One region of the Halalkalibacterium halodurans genome, then DNA from elsewhere that is predicted to be linked to it. Evidence: predicted binding sites of a transcription regulator. Region 1 holds the regulator's gene; the other holds the start of a gene.
The links. Region 1 encodes LexA, which represses DNA repair genes until DNA is damaged. Its sites were predicted from a motif close to CGAACATATGTTCG; they were not measured.
Positions count from the first base shown of each region.

Region 2: a site for LexA is predicted at 2,629-2,642, ahead of uvrB (excinuclease ABC subunit UvrB). Genes of this name have one in related genera too.

Region 1 is NZ_CP040441.1:2,475,199-2,481,426, reverse strand. Features, by position in the region: gene FED51_RS11990 (ferredoxin) at 840-1,088, shown strand; gene lexA (transcriptional repressor LexA) at 1,391-2,014, opposite strand; gene FED51_RS11980 (hypothetical protein) at 2,166-2,369, shown strand; gene FED51_RS11975 (YneB family resolvase-like protein) at 2,394-3,047, shown strand; gene FED51_RS11970 (DUF896 domain-containing protein) at 3,138-3,377, shown strand; gene tkt (transketolase) at 3,568-5,568, shown strand; gene sirA (sporulation inhibitor of replication protein SirA) at 5,800-6,228, shown strand, end outside.
Region 2 is NZ_CP040441.1:3,731,210-3,737,437, reverse strand. Features, by position in the region: gene FED51_RS18310 (S41 family peptidase) at 1-194, shown strand, start outside; gene FED51_RS18305 (PDZ domain-containing protein) at 423-1,613, shown strand; gene FED51_RS18300 (DUF2198 family protein) at 1,672-1,896, shown strand; gene FED51_RS18295 (class D sortase) at 1,954-2,517, opposite strand; gene uvrB (excinuclease ABC subunit UvrB) at 2,719-4,701, shown strand; gene uvrA (excinuclease ABC subunit UvrA) at 4,708-6,228, shown strand, end outside.

The DNA.
Region 1 (6,228 bases):
TTGTTAAAATAGTTTATCGGATGGTGATCAAGAATAACAATTTTTTCAGATAAATGAAGTAAAGTATTTACATCTAGGTAAAATAATAGGTAGAATGAAAGTAATAAACCTTAAGGAGCTGATGCAAGACTTGAAACGGGTTAAGTATTGGTTCGATTGCAAGGTCAAAGGTAAACATAGATATGACTACTATACAGAAAAGTGCATTATATGCGGTAAAAGAGCAAACAAGGATACCTGACTAGGTGTCCTATTTTTTAGAGAAGTTAAGACTTTAAGGGAAAAATTTTAAAATAATCGACTATAGATTTTATCACATTCTTGTAAGGGCTTTATCGCTAAGGTTTTTTAGGATTGTAAGGTTTTAAGGATGGGTATGAAAATTGATTGAACACTAGCGTACAACATAAATAAATTGGTATGTAAAATACCAGGATAAGGCTTAACTATAATGTTAGATCTTATAACACGAGGGTTGACGACACATTGCTCTAGTGAATAATTATTTATTGATAAGGGTATTTATGTTGTGTAAAATGTAGTTATCACCTAAGGCACGTACAAAAAATGAAAAGGCCACTGTGCAAGAGTATTCTATGAATGAGGAAACTTGTCCCGCACTCAGGATACACTTATAGGGACGTGAGCAGTACATGCAAACGTATGAATGTAATTCCTGAGGCCTCTTGAGGTGAAGTCACTTCAAGAGGTCTTTCAAAAAGTGATTGCTTTTTCGGGACACCTTTACTTACCGACGGAAAAGTCGGAATATTAAGTGAATGGTTGTTCCTACCTTTTATAAATAGATAGAACACAACAACCTTGGGAGGGAAATCGAAATGGCAAAGTATACGATTGTGGATAAGGAGACCTGTATTGCATGTGGAGCTTGTGGCGCAGCTGCTCCAGATGTTTATGATTATGATGACGAAGGATTGGCATACGTCATTTTAGACGATAACGAAGGGGTTGCCGAAGTACCAGAAGATTTGATCGAAGACATGGAAGATGCCCTTGAAGGCTGCCCTACCGATTCCATTCGCGTAGCAGATGAACCGTTTGAAGGAGATGCCAATAAATTTGAATAATAATTCAAGATGTAAAGCTAACGCGGATTAAAGCCAAGTCAACTTTTGTGTAAAAACAGTAAGAAGCAACGTCAATGGCATGAACCATTGGCGTGTTTTTTTGCTTACAATAGCTGTTAAGTATAAGAACAACTACGGATTTGCTGCCCTTTAAAGGTTCGGCAATCGCTGTGTCTTCTTTAGCTTCAGCACGATTGTACTAGTCAAATTAAATAGTAAAGCTCAAGGAGGGCCCTTGAGCTTTTTCTAGTGTAATGGGTTATAAACAAATAGAACGTTGCATAGATTGGTGGCAGGACAAGTTAATGGATGGTACGAAATACGCCTATGACTTTTCCTAAGATCGTACAAGATGTCAAAATAATAGGTTCCATTGTTGAGTTTTCCGGTTGAAGACGGATGTAATCTTTTTCGCGGAAGAATCTTTTAACGGTAGCCTCGTCTTCTTCTGTCATGGCAACAATGATATCACCGTTATCGGCCGTTTGCTGTTGTCGCACAATGACAAGATCTCCATCAAAGATGCCGGCCTCGATCATGCTGTCCCCTTGAATTCGCAGTGCATATGTGTTGTCGTTGGCTGTTAATTGTTCAGGTAGTGGGAAATATTCTTCCACATTCTCAACAGCTGTAATTGGCAATCCGGCAGTAACTTTCCCGACGACAGGGATATACGTAGCTTTCGCTTCAGTCGTTTCAGATGCCAAATTCTCTAAGTCTAGCACTTCGATCGCGCGAGGCTTCGTTGGGTCGCGACGAATGTACCCTTTTTTCTCTAGCCTAGATAAATGGCCATGAACAGTAGAGCTTGAAGCTAGTCCAACGGCTTCGCCAATTTCGCGAACAGAGGGAGGGTATCCTTTGGCTCGAACTTCTTCTTTGATATAATCTAAAATTTCTTGCTGTCTTCTAGATAGTTTTGACAAGGTGGGGCACCTCTCTTTTCTTTCCTATACTGACTAAATTATACCATGCGAACATATGTAATGCAAACATAAGTTCTAATTTATTGTTGACACAAACAAGTGTTCTTGTTTATGATAAAGGGGAACAAACATTCTTATGAGGTGATTCTCTATGCTTAGACGTTTATCTGGCCAAGAAATTTCATTGTTAGTTGTTGCACTTATTACGTTATTATTGATGTACGGAACGCTTATATTTGCTGATGATAGCGATCCTGCTTCTACCTCTATGTTCTCGTACGAACAAGAGGAGCAACACGAGAACCTTCACGGTCAAGGATCTGTCGTCTATGAATCGATTATGCATAATGACTAAGAGTAGATAGGTTGATGATGTCCATTGAAAGCCATTATTTATTGTCGTGTCAGCACAGAAAAGACGAGCCAAGAAACGTCCTTAGCTCGGCAAAAGCATGAGCTTCTCACCCTTGCAAATAAACATGCGCTAGAAGTCGTTGCTACATTGGAAGAGCGAGCAAGTGGCTTTTCTCTAGACAGGCCTGTATTGTTAGAATGCATAGATGCTTTCCAACGCGGGCAAGCTGATATCCTTCTTTGTCAAGATGATACAAGGCTTGCACGAGGGCATTCGAAGATAGCTTTGTTACATCAGTTACGAAAATTAGGTGTCTCCATCTATACGATTCGTGATCAGGGGGAGCTTCGGCTATCAGAAGCAGATGAAATGGTCCTTGACATTGTAGCGATCGTGGAAGAGTATCAGCGTAAGCTTCATAACAAAAAAATCAAGCGAGGAATGAAACAAGCCGTCAAAAATGGCTATCGTCCCGAACGGAATATAAAACAAGGTGTTTCTGGTGGGAGAGAACGAAAGGAACTGCCGATCAAGGAGATCGTTCGCCTTCGTCAGAAAAACCTAACGTTTCATGAAATTGCCTTAACACTACAAGGTCTTGGATTTAATGTCTCGAAAGCAACGGTGCATCGTCGTTATCAAGAATATATGGACGAGCAGCTTCATGGGGAACAATAGGGCCATTCTTTTGGTTCTCCTTAGTTGCAAGATAGTCAACGTTCATGTAGAGTGATAAGGATGATTGTGAGAAGTTAGGAGGAACAACCGATGCTTTCTAAGCAAAAAATCGAGCGGATCAATGAACTAGCAAAGCGAGCAAAAACAACAGGTCTGACAGATGGTGAGCTTCGCGAGCAAAAAAAATTACGTGAAGAATACATTCAACAATTTCGTCAGTCCTTTAAAAATCAACTACATTCGGTAACGGTCGTCGATGGAGCAGGAAATGACGTAACACCAGATAAATTAAAACAAAGCAAAAATAAGTACCGCAACGACATTCACTAACGCCAGGACAGATTCCTGGCGTTTTCTATCTCTTTAACAATCAAAATGTTAATATATTTGTTTACTAATTAATAATTACATGAATTTTTTTTTAACAAATCCTAAACGAATGCTTGTGCAATCGTCCGATAACGTTTATCATGAAAAGCGAAAAGAACGTTTTCAGTAACGGAAAGGATGAAGACAGACGATGTCGAAACATGTTGAACAGTTAGCAGTCAATACGATTCGAACGCTATCCATTGACAGTGTGGAAAAAGCCAATTCAGGACACCCTGGAATGCCGATGGGAGCAGCGCCGATGGCGTTTTGTTTATGGACGAAATTCATGAACCATAACCCAGCTAATCCAGACTGGGTAAATCGCGATCGCTTTGTTTTATCGGCAGGGCACGGCTCGATGCTTTTGTACAGCCTACTACACCTTACAGGCTACGACCTCTCGCTTGAGGAGTTACAAAACTTCCGACAATGGGGAAGCAAAACACCTGGGCATCCAGAGTATGGGCATACACCTGGTGTAGAAGCGACGACAGGTCCACTTGGACAAGGGGTTGCAATGGCCGTAGGTATGGCAATGGCAGAACGTCATTTAGCTGCTACATACAACCGCGATGGGTATAATATCGTTGACCATTACACCTATACGATTTGTGGAGATGGCGATTTAATGGAAGGTGTTTCAGCAGAAGCAGCGTCTCTTGCTGGTCACTTAAAACTAGGGCGCATGATCTTGTTGTACGATTCCAACGATATTTCCCTTGATGGGGACCTACACCATTCATTCTCTGAAAGCGTAGAGGACCGCTTCAAAGCTTATGGATGGCACGTAGTTCGTGTCGAGGATGGAAACAATCTAGACGAAATTGCGAAAGCGATTGAAGAGGCGAAGGCGGACGAGCGCCCATCGTTAATTGAAGTAAAGACAACCATCGGATTCGGTTCACCGAATAAGGGAGGAAAATCCGTATCTCATGGAGCGCCTCTTGGAGCGGACGAAGTGAAGTTAACAAAGGAAGCCTATGAATGGACATATGAAAATGAATTTCATATCCCAGAAGAAGTGGCTGCTTATTATGAGCAGGTCAAACAGCAAGGAGCTGAGAAGGAAGAGAGCTGGAATGAGCTGTTCGCCCAATATAAAAAAGCATACCCTGAGCTCGCGAGCCAGTTCGAACTAGCTGTTCACGGCGATCTTCCAGAGGGGTGGGATGCTGTTGCGCCATCTTATGAGGTCGGCAAATCAGTTGCCACTCGTTCTTCATCCGGTGAAGCATTGAACGCTTTTGCGAAAACTGTCCCTCAACTCTTTGGTGGCTCAGCTGACTTGGCTTCTTCAAACAAAACGCTCATTAAGGGGGAAGCTAATTTCTCCCGTGATGACTACAGCGGTCGTAACGTTTGGTTTGGTGTTCGGGAATTTGCCATGGGTGCTGCCATGAACGGAATGGCTTTACACGGCGGCTTGAAAGTGTTTGGCGCCACATTTTTCGTCTTCTCTGATTACTTGCGCCCTGCGATTCGTTTAGCTGCTTTAATGCAATTGCCGGTCATCTACGTATTTACTCATGACAGCATTGCAGTTGGCGAAGATGGACCAACACATGAGCCGGTAGAGCAGCTTGCCTCTTTACGTGCGATGCCAGGGTTGTCTGTGATTCGTCCAGCAGACGGAAACGAATCGGTAGCTGCGTGGAAACTCGCACTCGAAAGTAAAGATCAACCGACGGCTCTCGTCTTATCAAGACAAAATTTACCGACTCTTGAAGGCGCAGTGGACCGTGCATATGATGGTGTCTCAAAAGGCGCCTACGTTTTGGCACCAGCTAATGGTTCTGCTGATCTTTTATTACTCGCTTCAGGGTCAGAGGTATCCCTTGCAGTGAATGCCAAAGAAGCCCTTGAGAAAGAGGGTATTCATGCGGCTGTTGTCAGTATGCCTAGCTGGGATCGTTTTGAAGCGCAATCGGCAGACTACAAAGAGGAAGTACTTCCGTCCGATGTGACCGCTCGACTTGCAATTGAAATGGGATCTTCACTTGGCTGGGCGAAATATGTAGGGAATCAAGGGGATGTTGTAGCGATTGATCGCTTTGGTGCATCAGCCCCAGGTGAACGAATCATGGAAGAGTTTGGCTTTACCGTTCAACATGTAGTTGCTCGTGCGAAGGCACTCCTTGAAAACAAATAATTACTGTGGGCTTGCATGGAAAACCATGCGGCCCTTTTTTACGCACTGAGTATTTTTTTGAAAAATCAAAATAATAAAGAAGAGAGCATCTATTTGTCCTTTTAGAGCATTTTCTTCAGAAAAAGTAGGCTTTCGACAAAAAAAGTGTTCTCTTGCTCCACTTTCAGACAAGGTCTTTTTCAAAGAAGCAGTATACTATTGAAAAGAATACATGAAGGGGACGTGGTGAGCGTGAGACAGTACGAGTTGTATTTAATCGTCGACGAGGTGGCTCGGCAATACTTTGGACAAGAGAGCAAACTGTTTCATCTCTTTTTAGAAAAAGAGCATGCCACAAAGGTGAATGAAGCGTTAATAAAAAAACAAATTCAATATATTACAGAAGCGATACCGACGCTTCATCTTCAGCATGTTCTTCACCATTTACAGCCAGCTGGTTTTACGGTGGAAAAGACGAAGACCACCTTTCGCCTTTATGCGAGCCGTTCTGAATCACAAGCCGAACTGTTCATTCAACAAGATCGCTTATTGTTAACGAGCGAGGGGACGATTGATGCTGAAACCACTTTATTTGAAGCGTTGCGAAAAGTGCGAGGAGCGTTTTTTGCCATCGATGTGCAGCGTATGCGGTATGGATGGCTAAATCCGGTCAGGCAAGTG
Region 2 (6,228 bases), 1.3 Mb from region 1:
ATGGCTACTTTGGAGAACAGACGGAAAAAGCTGTTCGTGCCTTCCAAGATTCTCAGGAGCTTGAGACAACAGGTGTCTTGGATGAAGAAACAGCAATAGCTTTACAACAAAGCATTGTTGACTTAGTTCGTGATCAAGAAAATGATCAACAATTGCGTGTCGCCTTAGATTTAATTGTAGAGCAGGCTCAATGATTAAAAGAAGGAATCATGTAAAGCGCGTCGAATCTGAGAGGAGTGCACAAACAGTGTACTCCTTCTTTCGTATGAGAGAGATGTGGACCGCAAAGCATTGCAACGAGTGAGTCTTCAACTTTCACTATTGGGCAAGAATTAAAGGAAATACCCAAAAGGTCCATGACGAAACGATAATTTCACGATAAGATAGTAAGAGAGAGTTGAGCGAAGGGGGAGCATTTGTCGATGGTTGGAGCAATCATACTAAGCATCATCATAGGAATTGCTGCTTTTTTTATCCATCCTTTACTATACATCGGACTAGCCTTGATGGGCCTTATCGGTTGGCAGCGAGTCCGACGGGAACGAGAACATTTCCACACGAGAGTGCTTCGCATACGTGCGGACTACGTGGTCCCATTTCTTCCAGGGTTGATCGCAGGGAGTCTTCTTTCCCTTGTAACCATAGTCATTGGCTTAACGGTTTCAATTGATTGGCTATGGCTGTTATTGATTGTTTATCTTTTAACTATCGTGACAATGAATATTCGTTGGATTAGTCCTGCCTATGTAGGGGCATTCATGATTGGTGTTGTTTTATTGGCACCTTTTGTTACAACCGGTTGGCCGTGGTTTGACGAACGACTTCAATCGGCAAGTCAGATCCCTGTTTTAGTGATCATGTACTTGACCGTGCTGTTGCTTTCAGCTGAAGGGATGCTGATCGCGAAACGAGGTGGTAGCTTTTCGTCTCCAGTTGTTGTGAGGAGCAAACGCGGCAAGTGGGTCGGTTTCCACCGGGTGAAAAGGCTGTGGCTTTTGCCTGTCGTCTTGTTCATTCCGGAGGGAGCGATCCCGACCTTTTCCTTTTGGCCTATATTAACGGTTGCAGGAGTATCACTTCAGCCGCTAGTGGTTCCGTTTTTAATCGGTACTGATTTTAAGATTTGGTCTTCATTGCCAAAAGTGGTTTCACGAAAGGTAGGTAATCAAGTTCTAGGGTTAGCCCTTACCCTTGCGCTGATCGTATGTATTACTTGGTATGTTCCTTGGCTATCTGTTCTTTTTGCCATTGTGGCGATTGTCGGACGAGAAGGTATTCATTTAATGGCAAAAATAAAGGATCGCTCAAGTACAAGCCTGTTTACCAATCAAGGGACAGGTTGTAAAGTACTTGGTATTTTACCTGGTAGCCCGGCTGAGAAAATGGGGATAAAAATAGGAGAGACGATTTTACGAGTGAATGGGAAAATGGTTAATAACGAGTATTCGTTTTATGAGGCGCTTCAAGAGAATTCTGCATTTTGTCGACTTGAGGTTATCGATAAAGCAGGGGAAGTCCGTTTTGCCCAAGGAGCGCTTTATGATGGAGAACATCATCAGCTTGGTGTACTATTAGTAAAAGAAGATCATGAGTTACAAGATTCCGTTATTTAACGTCAACTTGTAACTTTTGTCCACTATCGTATTTGCATTAAAAGGAGATTACATATAGATGATGGATGTTTTCCTTGCACTCGTTTTGCCAATCCTCCTTATGGTCGGTGTGACACGAGTAACGTTTCACCTACTAGGAGCAACGATTGTATCCTTTATGGTTTTGTTTGCGTGGTTTCGTTTGCATGAAAAGCCATGGTATGTTATTGCCATTGCCCTGATCTCACTGCTTGCAGGCTGGCATTTCGGTAAACGAGTATTGAAAAAAAAACCAGGAATGTAGAAAGGAGCCGCAGCTGCGGCTCCTTTCTCGTGGTTAACGTAATGTGATATTTCCTGATTACTGATTGTACGGCTCGGCGTAAATAATATATCGTTCGGGCGCACTCCCTATGAAATTGAAAGGGTAGCATGTCGAGAGGGTCAGCACTTCGTCTGGGGCCGTCGAACGTATAACCGATGTATCATTAGCATCGACAATCTCCGTATCAACAATCCGATACGTGTAACTTCCGTAAGGCATATGGACGGTCAAGTCATCCCCTATTTCCAATTTTCCCATATCGCGAAAAACGGTATCGCGATGACCTGATAGTAAGATCTGGTCGTTTTGCCCTGGCAGGACGGTGCTTGTATAATGACCGACCCCCCGATCGAGTTCGTCTTCATCGGTTCCGGAAACGATCGGTAGCTCTGCCTCTAGCTTCGTGATCTCCAGTATTCCAATCACATCTCCCATGTTGGCTTGAAAATCTTCTGGGCTGCTAACCTGTTCCCCGGTAATCTCTCGCGCCTCTGTCAACGATTGCTTCTGTAGAGACGATGTTAAAAATAGTTGCCATCCTCCATAGATGAGGCAAGCTAACCCGATGAACATAATGAAAATAGCGAGCTTTTTTCCCATGGTTTCCTCCTCTAATTCGATCCTACTACAAGTTCTGAATAACAAAATTATACCATCAAATATTCACTAACGGTTTCTTAAATGTTTTTCCATGATCAAAACGTAAATAACAAAACAAATGTTCGTAAAATTTGTGTGTTTCCAGTAAAACTATGATATAATGTTCACACTTGAAATGATCGTAGAGGAGGTCCTGTCACTGTGAGTCAGTCATTTGAACTTGTCTCTCAATACAAGCCCCAAGGAGATCAACCGAACGCCATTCGGCAGCTTGTAGCAGGGATTAATGAAGGAAAAAAACATCAGACGTTGCTTGGTGCAACAGGTACTGGGAAAACGTTTACGATGTCTAATGTCATCCAGCAAGTCAATAAGCCGACACTTGTGATTGCACATAACAAGACGTTGGCGGGACAACTTTATAGTGAATTTAAGGAGTTTTTCCCGAACAATGCTGTCGAGTATTTTGTGAGTTACTATGATTATTATCAACCGGAAGCGTATGTGCCCCAGTCCGATACGTATATCGAAAAAGATGCAAGTATCAACGATGAAATAGATAAGCTTAGACATTCAGCGACAAGTGCTTTATTTGAACGAAACGATGTTATTATCGTAGCGAGCGTTTCTTGTATTTATGGTTTAGGTTCACCTGAAGAATATAAAGAACTCGTCTGTTCATTACGGACGGGCATGGAGATTGAACGCAATGATTTATTGCGCCAGCTCGTAGACATTCAATATGATCGTAACGATGTGAACTTTACCCGTGGGACGTTCCGTGTTCGAGGAGACGTTGTCGAAATTTTCCCAGCTTCACGGGACGAGCAATGCATCCGTGTGGAGTTTTTTGGTGATGAAATTGATCGCATCACGGAAGTTGACGCTCTGACAGGTGAAATTAAAGGTGAGCGGAACCATGTCGCCATCTTTCCAGCTTCTCACTTCGTTACCCGCGAAGAAAAATTAAAGCGAGCGACCAAGTCAATTGAGGCAGAATTGGAAGAGCGGCTGAAAGAACTACATGATCAAGGAAAATTGTTGGAAGCTCAGCGGCTTGAGCAACGGACCCGCTATGACCTAGAAATGATTCACGAGATGGGATTCTGTTCAGGGATCGAAAACTACTCCCGCCATTTAACGTTACGTAAAGCGGGAGAAACTCCTTATACGTTGCTCGACTTTTTTCCCGATGATTTTCTTATCATCATCGACGAGTCGCACGTGACGATTCCACAAATCCGTGCCATGTATAACGGGGACCAAGCGCGAAAAGGTGTTCTTGTGGATCATGGATTTCGCTTGCCATCAGCGTTAGACAACCGTCCCCTTAAGTTTGAGGAGTTTGAACATAAAGTTCATCAAGCGGTATTTGTTTCGGCTACTCCTGGTCCATATGAACTTGAGCACACCCCAGAAATGGTTGAACAAATCATCCGACCGACTGGCTTGCTTGATCCGGTGATAGAGGTTCGGCCAATCGAAGGTCAAATTGATGATTTAATTGGAGAAATCAACGAGCGAGTGGCGAAAAACGAGCGGGTGCTTGTGACAACATTGACGAAAAAAATGGCCGAGGATTTAACCGATTACTTAAAAGAAGTTGGCATTAAAGTTCGCTACCTCCATTCTGAAGTGAAGACGTTAGAGCGAATCGAAATCATCCGGCAGTTACGGCTTGGTACGTTTAATGTTCTTGTAGGGATTAACTTACTTCGTGAGGGATTAGACATACCTGAGGTCTCACTAGTGGCTATTTTAGACGCAGACAAGGAAGGTTTTTTACGTGCTGAGCGCTCTTTAATTCAGACGATCGGACGGGCAGCGCGGAACGCCAATGGCTACGTCATTATGTATGCGGATCGTATGACGAAGTCGATGCAGATTGCCATTGATGAAACAAAGCGGAGACGCTCGATCCAAGAAGAGTACAACCGAAAGCATGGCATTACGCCGAAGACGATCGAAAAGCGGATTCCAGATGTGATTAAAGCAACGGCGATGGTGGCAGAAGACGGAGAAGAATATACGAGTCATGCACCAAAACAAAAAATGAGCAAAAAAGAACGAGAAGCGGTCATCGAGCGGATGGAAGCGGAAATGAAAGAAGCTGCAAAAACGCTCAACTTTGAACGGGCTGCTGAGCTAAGAGATCTCATTCTTGAGTTGAAAGCGGAAGGGTGAAAAAAAATGGGGTTAGATAACATTGTTGTAAAAGGAGCACGCTCCCACAACTTAAAAAACATAGATGTAACCATTCCTCGAGATAAGCTCGTCGTGTTAACCGGGCTTTCGGGCTCTGGGAAGTCATCTTTGGCTTTTGATACGATTTATGCTGAAGGACAGCGGCGATATGTAGAGTCCCTTTCTGCTTATGCACGTCAGTTCCTCGGACAAATGGATAAGCCTGATGTGGACTCGATTGAAGGCTTGTCGCCGGCCATTTCAATCGATCAAAAAACGACAAGTCGAAATCCCCGTTCAACTGTAGGAACGGTGACAGAGATTTTTGATTATTTGCGCCTTCTCTATGCGCGTATCGGAAAACCTGTCTGTCCGAAGCATGGAATTGAAATTTCCTCGCAAACAGTACAGCAAATGGTGGATCGGATACTTTTTTATGAAGAACGGACAAAGCTGCAAATTCTCGCCCCTCTTGTATCTGGACGAAAAGGGACACACGTGAAAGTACTAGAGGATATTAAAAAGCAAGGGTTTGTTCGGGTGCGCATAGATGGGGAAATGCGTGAGGTAGCGGAAGAAATAGAGCTAGACAAAAACAAGAAGCATACGATTGAAGTCGTGATTGACCGAATTGTCGTAAAAGAAGGCATTGAAACTCGTTTAGCGGATTCTCTTGAAACAGCGTTGCAATTGGCCGATGGGCGAGTTGTTGTCGATATTATTGGCAAAGAGGAATTGCTGTTTAGCCAGCACCATGCGTGCCCCCAATGTGGCTTCTCTATTCCTGAGCTTGAGCCGCGAATGTTCTCTTTTAACAGCCCTTTTGGCGCTTGTCCGACGTGTGATGGGCTAGGGGTAAAGCTAGAGGTTGACCTTGAACTTGTAATTCCTGATCGATCTCGAACGTTAAGTGAGAACGCCATTGCACCGTGGGAGCCGATTAGCTCGCAATACTATCCGCAAATGCTGGAAGCGGTTTGCAACCATTACGGAATTGATATGGATACACCAGTGGAACAGCTACCCGACCATCAGCTTGAGAAAATTTTGTATGGCAGTGGCCATGAAAAAATCTTTTTCCGGTATGAAAATGACCTAGGGCAAGTGCGGGAAAATGAGATCCTTTTTGAAGGGGTCATCCCGAATGTGAAACGTCGTTATCACGAAACGTCATCGGATTACATTCGCGATCAACTTGAAGCGTATATGGCGCAAAAGGCTTGTCCAACGTGTAAAGGTCATCGCTTGAAAAAAGAAGCGTTAGCTGTTTTAATTGGCGGTAAACATTTAGGAGAAGTGACGAAGCTATCGATAAAAGAAGCTAAAACATTTTTTGAGTCGTTAGAGCTGTCCAAAAAAGATTTTTCGATTGCGAGGTTAATCTTAAAAGAAATAAATGACCGCCTTGGCTTTCTTATGAATGTCGGTCTGGATTATTTAACGTTAAGCCGCTCTGCTGGCACTTTATCTGGAGGAGAAGCCCAGCGCATTCGCCTCGCGACACAAATCGGATCTTCGCTCATGGGC